Regions from separate parts of the Erwinia sp. Eh17-17 genome, predicted to be linked through region 1. Evidence: predicted binding sites of a transcription regulator. Region 1 holds the regulator's gene; each other region holds the start of a gene.
What was found. Region 1 encodes CRP, which controls carbon source genes, mostly activating them, when cyclic AMP is high. Its sites were predicted from a motif close to ATGTGANNNNNNTCACAT; they were not measured.
Positions count from the first base shown of each region.

Region 2: a site for CRP is predicted at 1,160-1,177, ahead of ABEH87_RS19225 (YjcB family protein). Genes of this name have one in related genera too.
Region 3: a site for CRP is predicted at 1,663-1,680, ahead of epd (erythrose-4-phosphate dehydrogenase). Genes of this name have one in related genera too.
Region 4: a site for CRP is predicted at 1,506-1,523, ahead of serA (phosphoglycerate dehydrogenase). Genes of this name have one in related genera too.

Region 1 covers NZ_JBDFQT010000004.1:22,456-25,626, reverse strand. Annotated here, with positions in the region: gene ABEH87_RS12620 (YccS/YhfK family putative transporter) at 1-1,539, opposite strand, end outside; gene crp (cAMP-activated global transcriptional regulator CRP) at 1,597-2,229, opposite strand; gene ABEH87_RS12610 (OsmC family protein) at 2,596-3,003, shown strand; gene ABEH87_RS12605 (phosphoribulokinase) at 3,154-3,171, opposite strand, start outside.
Region 2 covers NZ_JBDFQT010000010.1:15,783-18,953, reverse strand. Annotated here, with positions in the region: gene ABEH87_RS19230 (diguanylate cyclase) at 1-742, opposite strand, end outside; gene ABEH87_RS19225 (YjcB family protein) at 1,288-1,569, shown strand; gene ABEH87_RS19220 (ATP-grasp fold amidoligase family protein) at 1,628-2,584, opposite strand; gene ABEH87_RS19215 (polysaccharide biosynthesis protein) at 2,593-3,171, opposite strand, start outside.
Region 3 covers NZ_JBDFQT010000007.1:72,504-75,674, reverse strand. Annotated here, with positions in the region: gene pgk (phosphoglycerate kinase) at 1-393, opposite strand, end outside; gene epd (erythrose-4-phosphate dehydrogenase) at 443-1,462, opposite strand; gene tkt (transketolase) at 1,776-3,171, opposite strand, start outside.
Region 4 covers NZ_JBDFQT010000007.1:80,619-83,789, reverse strand. Annotated here, with positions in the region: gene serA (phosphoglycerate dehydrogenase) at 7-1,245, opposite strand; gene rpiA (ribose-5-phosphate isomerase RpiA) at 1,593-2,252, opposite strand; gene ABEH87_RS17105 (LysR family transcriptional regulator ArgP) at 2,458-3,171, shown strand, end outside.

The sequences.
Region 1 (3,171 bases):
CATCAACCCGCTCTGCCACTGCGGCCACAGCCAGATCATGCCGGCAAACGCAATCAGACAGCCTATCAGCGTATCCAGCAGGCGCGGCACCAGGAACTGCGCCCCGTTGAGGGACAGCAATTGCAGCGAATAAACGGTGGTGACGGTAAATCCAATCGTGGCCCAGCCGTAAAATTTACGGATAAACAGGTAGCTCACCAGGGTGATGGCCAGCATGATCAGCAGCACCCAGGACTCCGGGACATGCAGGCCCAGCGTGGTGGCGGCAATCACCAGCCCGGCCAGCGTACCCAGCGCTCTGTGCTGAATACGTACCCTGGTGGCGCTGTAACCATTAAGGCTGACAAACATCACTGTCATCAGGATCCAGTAAGGCTTCGGCAGGTTAAAGAACAGTGCCAGAGAGCTGGCAAAGGTCAGCATAACGGCATAGCGTGCGGCGGTGCGCAGGGCCGAGGATTTCAGCGACAGGTAGCTTTTCAGCGCGGGAAGCAGCGGCAGGCGGCGCTGGCGGTCGGCCATCAGGTCGCGACGGTACAGCGGGCGCTGGGTGCGTAGTACCCGTGCAATGCGGCTGAAGTGGTAGTAACAAAAGTTACCCACCGGGTTATCCGGATGCTGACGGGCGATTTTCTCCAGCGCCTGCAGCGGTTTGTCCATGGTGAAACGTTGCGCAAAACGGTGGTAGAGAATGTCATCCGCCAGCACCCGCAGCCGGGCGGCAATGGTCTGGGCATTCCAGCGGATCACCGCCTCAGCGTGGCTCTGCTCCACCAGTTTCTGCACTTCTTCCGGCTGATGCAGACTGACCGCAATGTGTTCCTGTAAGTCGAGTGCCACCTGAAACGCCCGCGTCAGGCGCTGATAGTGGTTATCGCGGCTGGCGGACAGCATATGCATCTGCTGGTAGCAGGTGTTAATCAGATCGACCGCTTTCTGCTGGCGTGCCAGCAGCGGCGGCAGGGCAGTTTCCGGGTCAGTCAGTCGGGTGAGCAGGGTGTATTTGGCGTCGCAGTAGTCGGCCAGCTCGCGGTATAGCAGACTGAGGGTTTCGCGCATCGGCTGCTCTTTCCACAGCCAGAACCAGAACCAGTTAAATGCGCCGTACCAGACGGTGCCAAGAATATACAACAGCGGTGGCTGCCACATCGGCATCCGCCCGGCAAGGCTGAGGGTGAAGATGGCAGCGATCAGAGAAGCGGGTAACAGACGGCCATGAAGCGGACTGATTTCACCGGTCACGCCCAGCAATAATGCCATGACCAGCAGGATCACCGGCAGCGGCACGCCTTCGGCTCCGGCGTACTGGATTAAAAAACTGCTGAAGGCGAACAGTCCACCGCCCACTATCAGGCGTTTAAAGAAGCGTTTGTGCGGGGTATCAAGACCGGCGTTATTACAGCAGGCAGGCACCAAAGAGAACAGCAGACCGCTTTGCAGTTCACCCAGCATCCAGCCAATGGCCACAGGTAAACACAGCACCAGCGTTTGCCTGAGCGCATAGTTAACTTCGGGATGATAGATGATTCGCCGCCACATGATCCACACCAAATAAAAACGGCGCGACAGGGCGTCGCGCCGTGGGGTCAGAGCCGGTTAACGTGTGCCGTAAACAACGATAGTTTTACCGTGTGCGGAGATCAGGTTCTGATCTTCCAGCATTTTCAGAATACGGCCAACGGTTTCGCGGGAACAGCCAACAATCTGGCCGATCTCCTGACGGGTGATTTTAATCTGCATACCATCCGGGTGAGTCATGGCATCAGGCTGCTTCGCCAGATTCAGTAACGTCTGGGCAATGCGCCCGGTAACGTCAAGGAAAGCTAAATTACCCACTTTCTCTGATGTGACCTGCAGTCGACGCGCCATTTGTGAAGACAGGCGCATCAGGATGTCAGGATTCACCTGAATCAACTGACGGAATTTTTTGTAGGAGATTTCAGCCACTTCACAGGCTGTTTTTGCACGTACCCACGCACTGCGCTCCTGACCTTCTTCAAAGAGGCCCAGTTCGCCAATAAAGTCGCCCTGGTTGAGGTAAGAGAGGATCATCTCTTTGCCTTCTTCATCCTTGATTAACACCGCTACAGAACCTTTAACGATGTAGTAGAGGGTTTCCGCCTTTTCACCCTGATGAATCAGCGTGCTTTTGGATGGATATTTGTGAATATGGCAATGTGACAGGAACCATTCGAGAGTAGGGTCTGTTTGCGGTTTGCCGAGAACCATTCGCTGTTATCCTCTGTTGTAATCGTGCCTAATCTACCCTGTATTCTACGTGCTGCAGCGGCGTCGCCGCTGGCCTGCTGCGCGAAATATTTAGGGTATCAGGGTATGAGTCCCTGCCAGGCGTTGAAATATTCAAGCGTTCCCATAGGAAATGATACGGGCCTCTGTTAAGAGCATGGCTCGTGCTGTCGTCCCGTTTTTACCTTGCATTCTCATGCCAGTAAAATATTGCAGCTTTGTTTGTAGCACAGCTTTACCAGACTGTCTTCTGTTGTCTCGCTTCAGCATAATTTGAAAAAGGGAGCATTGCCGTTTTTCCTGGCGCGGCGTACTCTGCGGTAACTGAATGAATTCGAGGATTTAGTTATGCAGGCACGTGTTAAATGGGTTGAAGGGCTGACATTTTTGGGAGAATCCTCATCTGGCCATCAGATTCTGATGGATGGAAACTCAGGGGATAAAGCACCCAGCCCGATGGAGATGGTGCTGATGGCGGCCGGAGGCTGTAGCGCCATTGATGTGGTCTCTATTTTACAAAAAGGCCGTCACGATGTGGCCGACTGTGAGGTGAAGTTAACGTCAGAGCGTCGTGAAGAGGCCCCGCGTATTTTCACCCATATCAATCTGCATTTTATCGTCAGCGGCAAAGCGCTGGGGGATAAGGCGGTGTCCCGCGCGGTCGATCTTTCCGCAGAGAAGTATTGCTCGGTGGCCATTATGCTGGGCAGCGGGGTGAAAATGACGCACAGCTACGAAGTCATTGAGCTGTCCTGATGACTGTCACTGGGGTTAATGCCGGTGCAGGCCTGGTGGAAAAGCGTCAGTAATCGCTGTGCTCTCGCTATCAGCGGAGATTTTTTCGACCTGATTGCGACATAGGGTATCAATGGCTGCACGTGAATATTTAATCCCACCTGGAGCCGCTCAGCCGATTTTCTTGCC
Region 2 (3,171 bases), on a different contig from region 1:
AATCATTTTCACGCTTCAGATGACGCTGCCACTGGTCCAGCTCGTCGAGCAGGCTGTTAAAATCATCGCTCAGTTTATCCAGCTCGGCAATGGATGCGGAAGGCACGCGCAGCGAGAACGCCCGTCGCAGACGCACATCGTGCGTTACGGAGGCGATATTCTTCAGCCCCTGTAATATCCCGGCGTGCATCCGGTGCGACAGATAAAATGCCAGCGCCCCTGTCACCAGCAGACTGCCGCCCAGCCACTGCAGCGCCTGCCATAAATAGCGCAGCACGCGCGTGGCATCGCCGTGGATCCACACCCGGCCAATTTCCTGCTGCTGGTAGAGAATCGGTGCGCTGACAGGCTCAGGGAACAGCCAGGTAGAGATGGCGGCGCTGACGCCGCGGTGGGTTTCCTTTCCCGGCATCTGCCAGCTGACCAGCAGTTGTCGTTCGGCGTTGTAAATGCGCGCAGCAGAGAAGTCGGTGTGGGTGCCGATATCATTGAGAATATTTTCTGCCATTTCTGCATCGTTTTTCAGCAGCGCAGTGCGGGCACTGTAGCTGACGCTGGTGGCGATGAGCTGGATATTATTTTCCGCATAACTGCGCAGCACAAACATCGACAGCGCCGACAGAGAAAGCCCGCTGAATAACAGCGATACCAGGATAATAACCAGGTGGATGCGTTGAAATGACTGGCGCATGGTGGGGAGTTCGCGCGCAGAGGGCGCCGTCCGCGACGTTCTGTTTTTCATCAGAAGGTCAGCGGGTACGTAAGGCACAAAAGCCAGAAGTGACCATGAAATGACATACCGTCTCCGTTAATCATCGCCGCTGTATGCAGGCTGGCCTTTCTATTAATAATTCTTATCATTCTTGTTTTTTGCCGATAGCGGCCATCTCCCAATATTGAAAATGGGAAGGTGATGACAGCTCAGTGAGAATAAGCGTTAGTACAAAAATCCTACAGATCAATAACCGTGTGTACAACTTTTAACAGCGTCGGATTCATCTTAAACCGATAAATTTGACTTAATAGAAAACCAGATGAGTAGAGAACAAACCCGTCGCCGGAAGCATGACGAGCCAGGCTGAACACCCTTTATTGCCAGGGTAAAAAAATCGCCCTGCCGGGTATAAATTTTGTTCAACTTTTAAAATCGAATGATATAATGTGACCTTCATCACACTTTCATGACCTGTTTCAGAGCGGTATCGCGCATACCTGGCCGTTCGGGTTCCGCTGCCGGTGATGATGTACCCCGTTTGTCAGGACCGATCGCCCCGGAGTTTTTAGAACATGGCTACGATTACCACCAGCGTTATTCTCATGAGATGGGAACTGCTCAGTGCAGTGATGATGTTCCTTGCCAGCACCTTCAACGTGCAGTGCCGTAAAGCCAGCCGCAACGTGATGGCGTTTGCGTTTACCGGCATCGGTATCGGCATGTCATGCTGGTTTGTTACGGGTCTGCTGGGCATTACGCTGAGCATGGATAATCTGCACAATTTCTGGAACATCACCAAAGATGTTTTTGTGGAAGTGATGAGCCGTACCCCTACCGACTGGCCAATGCCCTAAGCGACACCTGCCCGGAGAACTGACCTGACTCACCGGGCAGGAGGTTATTTGCCACTCTTTAAATCTTTTTTAGCACCGCCGGTAACGGCACATCGCTGGAAGATTTCACTTCCGGCAACACCTGCGTTTTACGATCCTGCAACCACATATCCCCCATGATCTGATTCAGACCATTATCCAGTCCGGTCACCATGCCTGCGCCTGGCGTAAACGTCAGTTCACCGAAGTAGATATTGCCTTCATGGATATACCAGTCCACGCGCACATAGTCGAAATCTGTCGCCAGCTGCTTACTGAGTTCCAGCGCACGTTCAAGGGTTTCCGCTTCCGCACTGATATCGAAACCCGTATCACGAATCTTATAGAAACTCTGCTTCAGATTATTGACGTAGAAGCTCATCGACAGCGCTGAATTGCCCACACGGTTATAGATCACCTGCAGCACGTACTCGAAGTTGCCATCCTTCTTATTGAACATGTGAAACTTATAATCAATCGCGGCAAATTTGCCGTCCCCGACATACTGCTCAACCAGAATGCGCGGTTTGATGTAGCGGTAGTGGATCTCACGCGCATGGTGTGAAAAGTCCTTATGCAGCCACTCATCACAGCGGCGGATCAGCAGCTGTTTCTGGATGCAGTCCGGCTCTTCCAGCACGATCTCAACCATGCCGGAGCCATGATTCGGCTTGATCACCGTATTTTTCAGGCTGGGCAGGTTGAGCAGCGAGATCGGATCGTCCGTCTGATGAATCAGTGGAATCAGATACGACTCGCCGATGGTGTGGGCGATATACTCTCTGACCAGTAATTTATCGGACAAATTCGCATAGCGCACATGATCACCTGTGACATATTTACGATACAGAACTTTCTCATTGAATAGCTTTGGTTCCCGAATATTGGGTATTCTTTTGAATTTCTGATAGTAATAAACTTTATCCTGATACGACCAGGGCATTTTCTTAAACAGGTAAACAAAACCTTTTTTCAACTCGGCTTTGAGCTTGAACATGGTTTACCTCATCTGTAGGTTTTGTAGTTGAGTGAGGAAAGCTGTATTTTAAGAATGACGCCATTCTTAAAGAAATAGTTCATTATCGTCAGGGAAAGGAGTTCGGTGATAAACACGCTCCAGGCTGCGCCTGTTAATCCCCAGGAATGGATAAAGAAGTAAGATGTTGCCAGACCAATAACCACCAGCAGAATAACTTTCACCAGTAAGTAATTGAAGCCACCCTCTTTAACCATATAGCGATAGGCTACTGTTCCCATTGCCGAAAAGCAGGTTGCTAATGACAATAACGTAACGAGGTTTCCCGATTGTGTGTAGTCTTGCCCATACAGGCTGTTAATGATCCTGTCGCCAAACAGCGCGACAACGGAGAGCATTAAAAGTGAAACGGCCATAACATAACCATTGAGTCGTGATGCCAGTTTTACTGCCACATCCCCACGTTGCCTGAAAATTTCAGAAAAACAGGATGTAATGATTGCCACCGGAATAAAGATCCATGAGGCAGAAATCGTATTTGCTGCGGTAAATAATCCCAGGTCATGGGCCGAGCTCACGCCGAGCAAAAAGAACTGTGCGGTTTTCAC
Region 3 (3,171 bases), on a different contig from region 1:
AGCATATTTTTTGGAGAGGGTTTCGTCGTCTTTTTTCTCGCCTTTGTTAAAGCGCACGTTTTCCAGCACCACCAGCTTACCCGCGGTCAGCTCTACGCCGTCCAGGTAATCTTTTGCCAGAGAAACGTTTTCTGCACCTAACTTGTCTTTCAGGTAGTTCACTACCGGCAGCAGAGAAAACTCTTCGCTGTATTCACCTTCGGTCGGACGACCCAGGTGCGAGGTAACCATCACTTTTGCGCCCTGCTTCAACGCCGCTTCAATCGTCGGCAGAGAAGCGCGAATACGTGCATCTGACGTCACTTTCCCTTCTTTAACTGGCACGTTCAGATCCGCACGGATCAGAACACGTTTACCAGCCAGATCCAGATCGGTCATCTTAATTACAGACATGGTGAACCCTCTCGTTGATTCTCAAAGTTTTACAGACGCTGTACGCGTCTTACCTGAAACCGCTGGTGGCCATAGCTAACGTTGTATCGATCATACGGTTAGCAAAGCCCCATTCGTTATCACACCAGACCAAAGTCTTAATCAGGTGCTGACCGCTGACCCGCGTTTGGGTGCCATCAACAATGGCACTGTGCGGATCATGGTTAAAATCAATGGAGACTAACGGCAATTCCGTGTAGTCAACTATACCACTAAATGCCCCTTCTGACGCGTTTTGCAACAAGGCGTTAACCTCGCAGGCGCTGACGGGATCCCGCACGCTGACGCTCAGATCAATCGCCGTAACGTTGATGGTCGGCACACGGACGGCGATCGCTTCAAAACGATCGTTAAATTTTGGAAAGAAGCGGGTAATCCCGGCGGCAAGCCGTGTATCAACGGGAATAATCGACTGACTGGCCGCGCGCGTCCGGCGCAAATCAGGGTGGTACGCATCAATCACCTGCTGATCGTGCATGGCCGAGTGGATGGTGGTGACCGTCCCTGACTCAATGCCCCATGCATCATCTAACAGTTTGATAATCGGAATTATGCAGTTCGTCGTACAGGAGGCGTTAGACACCAGTAAATGTTCTGGCTGCAGATCTTTTTCGTTAACGCCAAACACCACGGTAGCGTCAAGATCGCTTCCGCCGGGGTGTGAAAACAGGACCTTTTTGGCCCCGGCCTGCAGATGGGCTTCGCCATCCGCACGGCTGCCATACACGCCGGTGCAGTCCAGCACGATATCCACATTCAGCTCACGCCACGGCAGCGACGCGATATCAGTATGGTGCAGAAGACGGATGGTGTCATCGCCGACAGACAGCAGGTCGCGCTCCTGGCGTACATCCCAGGCGAAACGCCCGTGGCTGGTGTCGTACTTTAACAGATGGGCCATTCCGGCTGCATCGGCCAGCTCATTGATGGCAACCACTGTGATCTCGGCACGGCGGCCGGTCTCATACAGTGCGCGCAGTACGTTACGCCCGATACGACCAAATCCATTAATGGCAATGCGAACCGTCATATTACCCCTGCATCAGAATTCACTATGAAATCGGACAATTAGCCTGAGCCAGTCGCCGCAATTTGTACAGGATATTCTTGCATCGTCACCCGCTTCTGTCTGCATGATGATTGTCATCAGGCTCACAACTGAAACGCTTCAGCTAGGATAATAGAAGTGAGGAATAATAGGAATGACTGGGATCAATTATGGCGCTTAAGTTTGGATCCACGTCACAATTTTAGAAAAAAACAGGGGAGAGGTAATCAGGGGCGACTGAAAATAAGTCGCCCCGTTATGCACACGGACGAGGCAGGCCTCGTCCGTCAGATCATTACAGCAGACCTTTCGCTTTGGCGACCACGTTTTCCACGGTGAAGCCAAACAGGTCGAACAGTTTCTCAGCAGGTGCAGACTCACCGAAGCTGGTCATGCCGACGATAGCGCCGTTCAGGCCAACGTATTTGAACCAGTAATCTGCGATACCGGCTTCAATCGCTACGCGTGCGCTGACAGCTTTCGGCAGCACAGACTCGCGGTAAGCCGCATCCTGTTTGTCGAATGCATCGGTAGACGGCATAGAAACGACGCGCACCTTGCGGCCTTCAGCGGTAAGCTGGTCATACGCACCCACTGCCAGCTCGACTTCTGAACCGGTAGCGATCAGGATCACGTCAGGCGTACCTGCGCAATCTTTCAGTACGTAAGCACCGCGAGCGACGTTCGCCAGCTGTTCTGCAGTACGCTCCTGCTGCGCCAGGTTCTGACGGGAGAGGATCAGGGCAGTCGGGCCGTCCTGACGTTCCACCGCGTATTTCCACGCAATGGCTGACTCCACCTGGTCACACGGACGCCACAGGCTCATGTTTGGTGTCACACGCAGGCTGGCCATCTGCTCAACCGGCTGGTGAGTCGGGCCGTCCTCACCCAGACCGATAGAGTCGTGGGTATAGACCATCACCTGGCGGATCTTCATCAGCGCCGCCATACGCACCGCATTACGGGCGTATTCAACGAACATCAGGAAGGTCGCCGTGTACGGCAGGAAACCACCGTGCAGGGTGATACCGTTTGCGATGGCGGTCATCCCGAATTCGCGCACGCCGTAGTGAATGTAGTTACCCGCTGCATCTTCGTTGATAGGCTTAGAACCCGACCACATCGTCAGGTTGCTTGGCGCCAGGTCAGCAGAACCGCCCAGGTATTCCGGCAGCAGTTTCCCAAAGGCTTCGATGGCATTCTGTGACGCTTTACGACTGGCGATTTTAGACGGGTTAGCCTGCAGCTGTTCGATGAACTTCTGCGACTCCGCTTCCCAGTTGGCTGGCAGCTCATTCTTCACGCGGCGTGAGAACTCTTCTGCCAGTTCAGGGAAGGCTTTCGCGTAAGCGGCAAATTTCTCGTTCCACGCGGCTTCTTTCGCGCGACCGGCCTCTTTCGCATCCCACTGAGCATAGATGTCTGAAGGAATCTCGAACGGCGCATGGTTCCAGCCCAGCTGTTTGCGGGTCAGTGCGATTTCGTCATCGCCCAGCGGCGCGCCGTGGGAATCGTGGGTACCGGCTTTGTTCGGTGAACCGAAACCGATCACGGTTTTACACATCAGCAGGGAAGGCTTGTCGCTCACGGCTCTGGCTTCTTCAACCGCTTTTTTGATTGCGTCAGCATCGTGACCGTCCACGCCACGCACTACGTGCCAGCCGTAAGACTCGAAACGTTGCGCGGTGTCA
Region 4 (3,171 bases), on a different contig from region 1:
CGTGTTTCAATACAATAAACGCGCGCGGATGGTGCCCGGAATGGCTTTCATCAGCTGCAGCGCTTTATCCGCCACATCCTGCGGTGCGTCAACGTCGATCACCACATAGCCCATCTGCGGTGTGGTTTGCAGATACTGTGCGGAGATATTGATGCCCTGGTCGGCAAAAATCAGGTTGATGGCCGTCAGCACGCCGGGACGGTTTTCATGGATGTGCATCAGACGGCTGGCGTTCGCACCGTGCATCGGCAGCGAGGCTTCAGGGAAGTTAACCGCAGACAGCGTGGAACCGTTGTCCGAGTACTTCGCCAGCTTGCCCGCCACTTCAATCCCGATGTTCTCCTGCGCTTCCTGCGTGGAGCCACCAATGTGTGGCGTCAGGATCACGTTGTCGAACTCACACAGCGGTGAATTAAACGGATCGCTGTTGGTCGCCGGTTCTTCCGGGAATACGTCAATCGCCGCACCCGCCAGGTGTTTGGTCGCCAGCACGTGGCACAGCGCCGGAATATCAACCACGGTGCCGCGCGAGGCGTTAATCAGCAGCGCGCCCGGCTTCATCAACGCCAGCTCTTCCGGCCCCATCATATTCTGGGTCGACTGTGTTTCCGGCACGTGCAGGCTCACCACATCGCTCATATTCAGCAGGTCGGACAGATGCTGAACCTGAGTAGCGTTACCCAGCGGCAGTTTGCTTTCAATATCGTAGAAGAACACATGCATGCCCAGGCTTTCAGCCAGCACGCCCAGCTGCATACCGATATGACCGTAACCGATGATACCCAGCTTTTTACCGCGCGCTTCATAGGAACCCACCGCCAGTTTATGCCACTGACCGCGATGCGCTTTAGCGTTAGCCGCCGGAACACCACGCAGCATCAGCAGCAGCTCACCGATAACCAGCTCAGCAACGGATCGGGTATTGGAGAAGGGTGCGTTAAACACCGGAATACCACGTTTCGCGGCCGCATTCAGATCAACCTGATTGGTCCCGATGCAGAAGCAACCTACGGCAACCAGTTTTTCTGCCGCAGCGAAGATCTCTTCGGTAAGGTGAGTGCGCGAACGCAAACCAATGAAGTGCGCATCGCGAATGGATTCTTTCAGTGCTTCGCTATCCAGTGCGCCCTTGTGAAATTCGATGTTGGTGTAGCCCGCAGAGCGCAGATTATCTACTGCACTCTGGTGAACGCCTTCCACCAGCAGGAATTTAATCTTGTCTTTCTCCAGTGATACTTTTGCCATTTCCCGACCCTATTTAGCAGACTTCAGATGTGGCTTGATCCCCGCATTGTTTCCCGTTTACAGGCGCAATGTCAGCCTGCTGAGAAGAGAAACCCGCAGGGATATAAGATAGCCTTCTGTCAAAATAACAAAATTTACGCAAGCAGCAATACAAACGATTGCCTGGCCGTCAGCACGGCAAGCCCGTCAGTCAGAACATTACGATAGAAAATCGTGGCGCAGCGCGAACCACCAGGAGGAACGCGCTAAAGGCAGCCTCTGTGTGACATAAGTCACTAAATTCTGCCTGCAAAAGAAAAGATGTTTTTTAGATAAAAATAACCTGCACCGCACTCACGCCGGGTAGATCATTTTTGAATGGTTTGCACACCGTCGGCCGTACCAATCAATGCAACATCCGCGCAGCGGGCAGCAAACAGCCCCACGGTTACCACGCCAGGCAGAGCGTTAATCGCCGCTTCCAGTCGTGTCGGGTCAATGATTTTAAGATTATGAACGTCGAGAATAATGTTGCCGTTGTCGGTGACGACATTCTGACGGTACTCCGGCTGTCCACCCAGCTTCACCAGCTCACGGGCAACATAGGAGCGCGCCATCGGGATCACTTCGACCGGCAGAGGGAAGCGCCCCAGCACATCCACCTGCTTGGATGCATCGGCAATACAGATAAAGCGGTCGGCGACGGCAGCAATAATCTTTTCACGCGTCAGTGCGGCACCGCCGCCTTTGATCATCTGCATCTGGCCGTTGATCTCGTCAGCCCCGTCAACATAGACCGACAGCTCGTCGATTTCGTTAAGGTCGAATACGTGAATGCCGTAGCCCTTCAGTTTAGCCGTGGAGGCTTCCGAACTGGACACCGCACCTTCGATCTGATGTTTGATGGAGGCGAGAGCATCAATAAAGTGGGCGGCGGTCGAACCGGTACCCACGCCAACGATGGTACCCGGCGTGACGTAATCAAGTGCTGCCCAGCCAACGGCTTTTTTCAGTTCATCCTGCGTCATGATATGTTTAAAACCTGTGCTGCCACTGTGTGCGCGTAGTATAAAGCAAGGCTGTGAAAAAAAGCTGCACTGCGCGGCATTTGATTGGCAGGATTGGAACACAGCCCACAAAGTGGTTGATTCATAAAGTGAGGTTAGCACGGCGCAAAATGCATAAAATATGGCATAGTGCATCTACCACACCTGAAAGAGAGTATTAAGACTCATGAAACGCCCGGATTATCGAACGCTTCAGGCGCTGGATGCAGTGATTCGCGAGCGCGGCTTTGAACGTGCCGCGCAAAAGCTCTGTATTACCCAGTCAGCAGTCTCACAGCGTATTAAACAGCTTGAGAATATGTTCGGCCAGCCTCTGCTGGTGCGAACCGTGCCGCCACGCCCGACGGAACAGGGCCAGAAACTGCTGGCATTGCTGCACCAGGTGGAGCTGCTGGAAGAAGAGTGGCTGGGTGACGATAACAGCGGCACGACGCCGCTGCTGCTGTCGCTGGCGGTGAACGCCGACAGTCTGGCGACCTGGCTGCTGCCCGCGCTGAAAACCGTGCTGACCGATTCGCCGGTACGCCTCAATCTTCAGGTGGAAGATGAAACCCGCACTCAGGAGCGTCTGCGCCGCGGCGAAGTGGTCGGCGCCGTCAGTATTCAACCCCAGCCGCTGCCCAGCTGTCTGGTCGATCAGTTAGGGGCGCTCGACTATCTGTTTGTCGGGTCAAAAGAATTTGCTGCACGCTACTTCCCGAACGGGGTCACACGCTCTGCCCTGCTGAAAGCGCCTGCGGTGGCCTTTGACCATCTGGATGATATGCATCAGGCCTTTTTACAGCAGAACTTTGACCTGTCACCGGGCAGCGTACCCTGCCATATCGTTAACTCGTCGGAAGCCTTTGTACAGCTGGCGCGTCAGGGCACCACCTGCTGT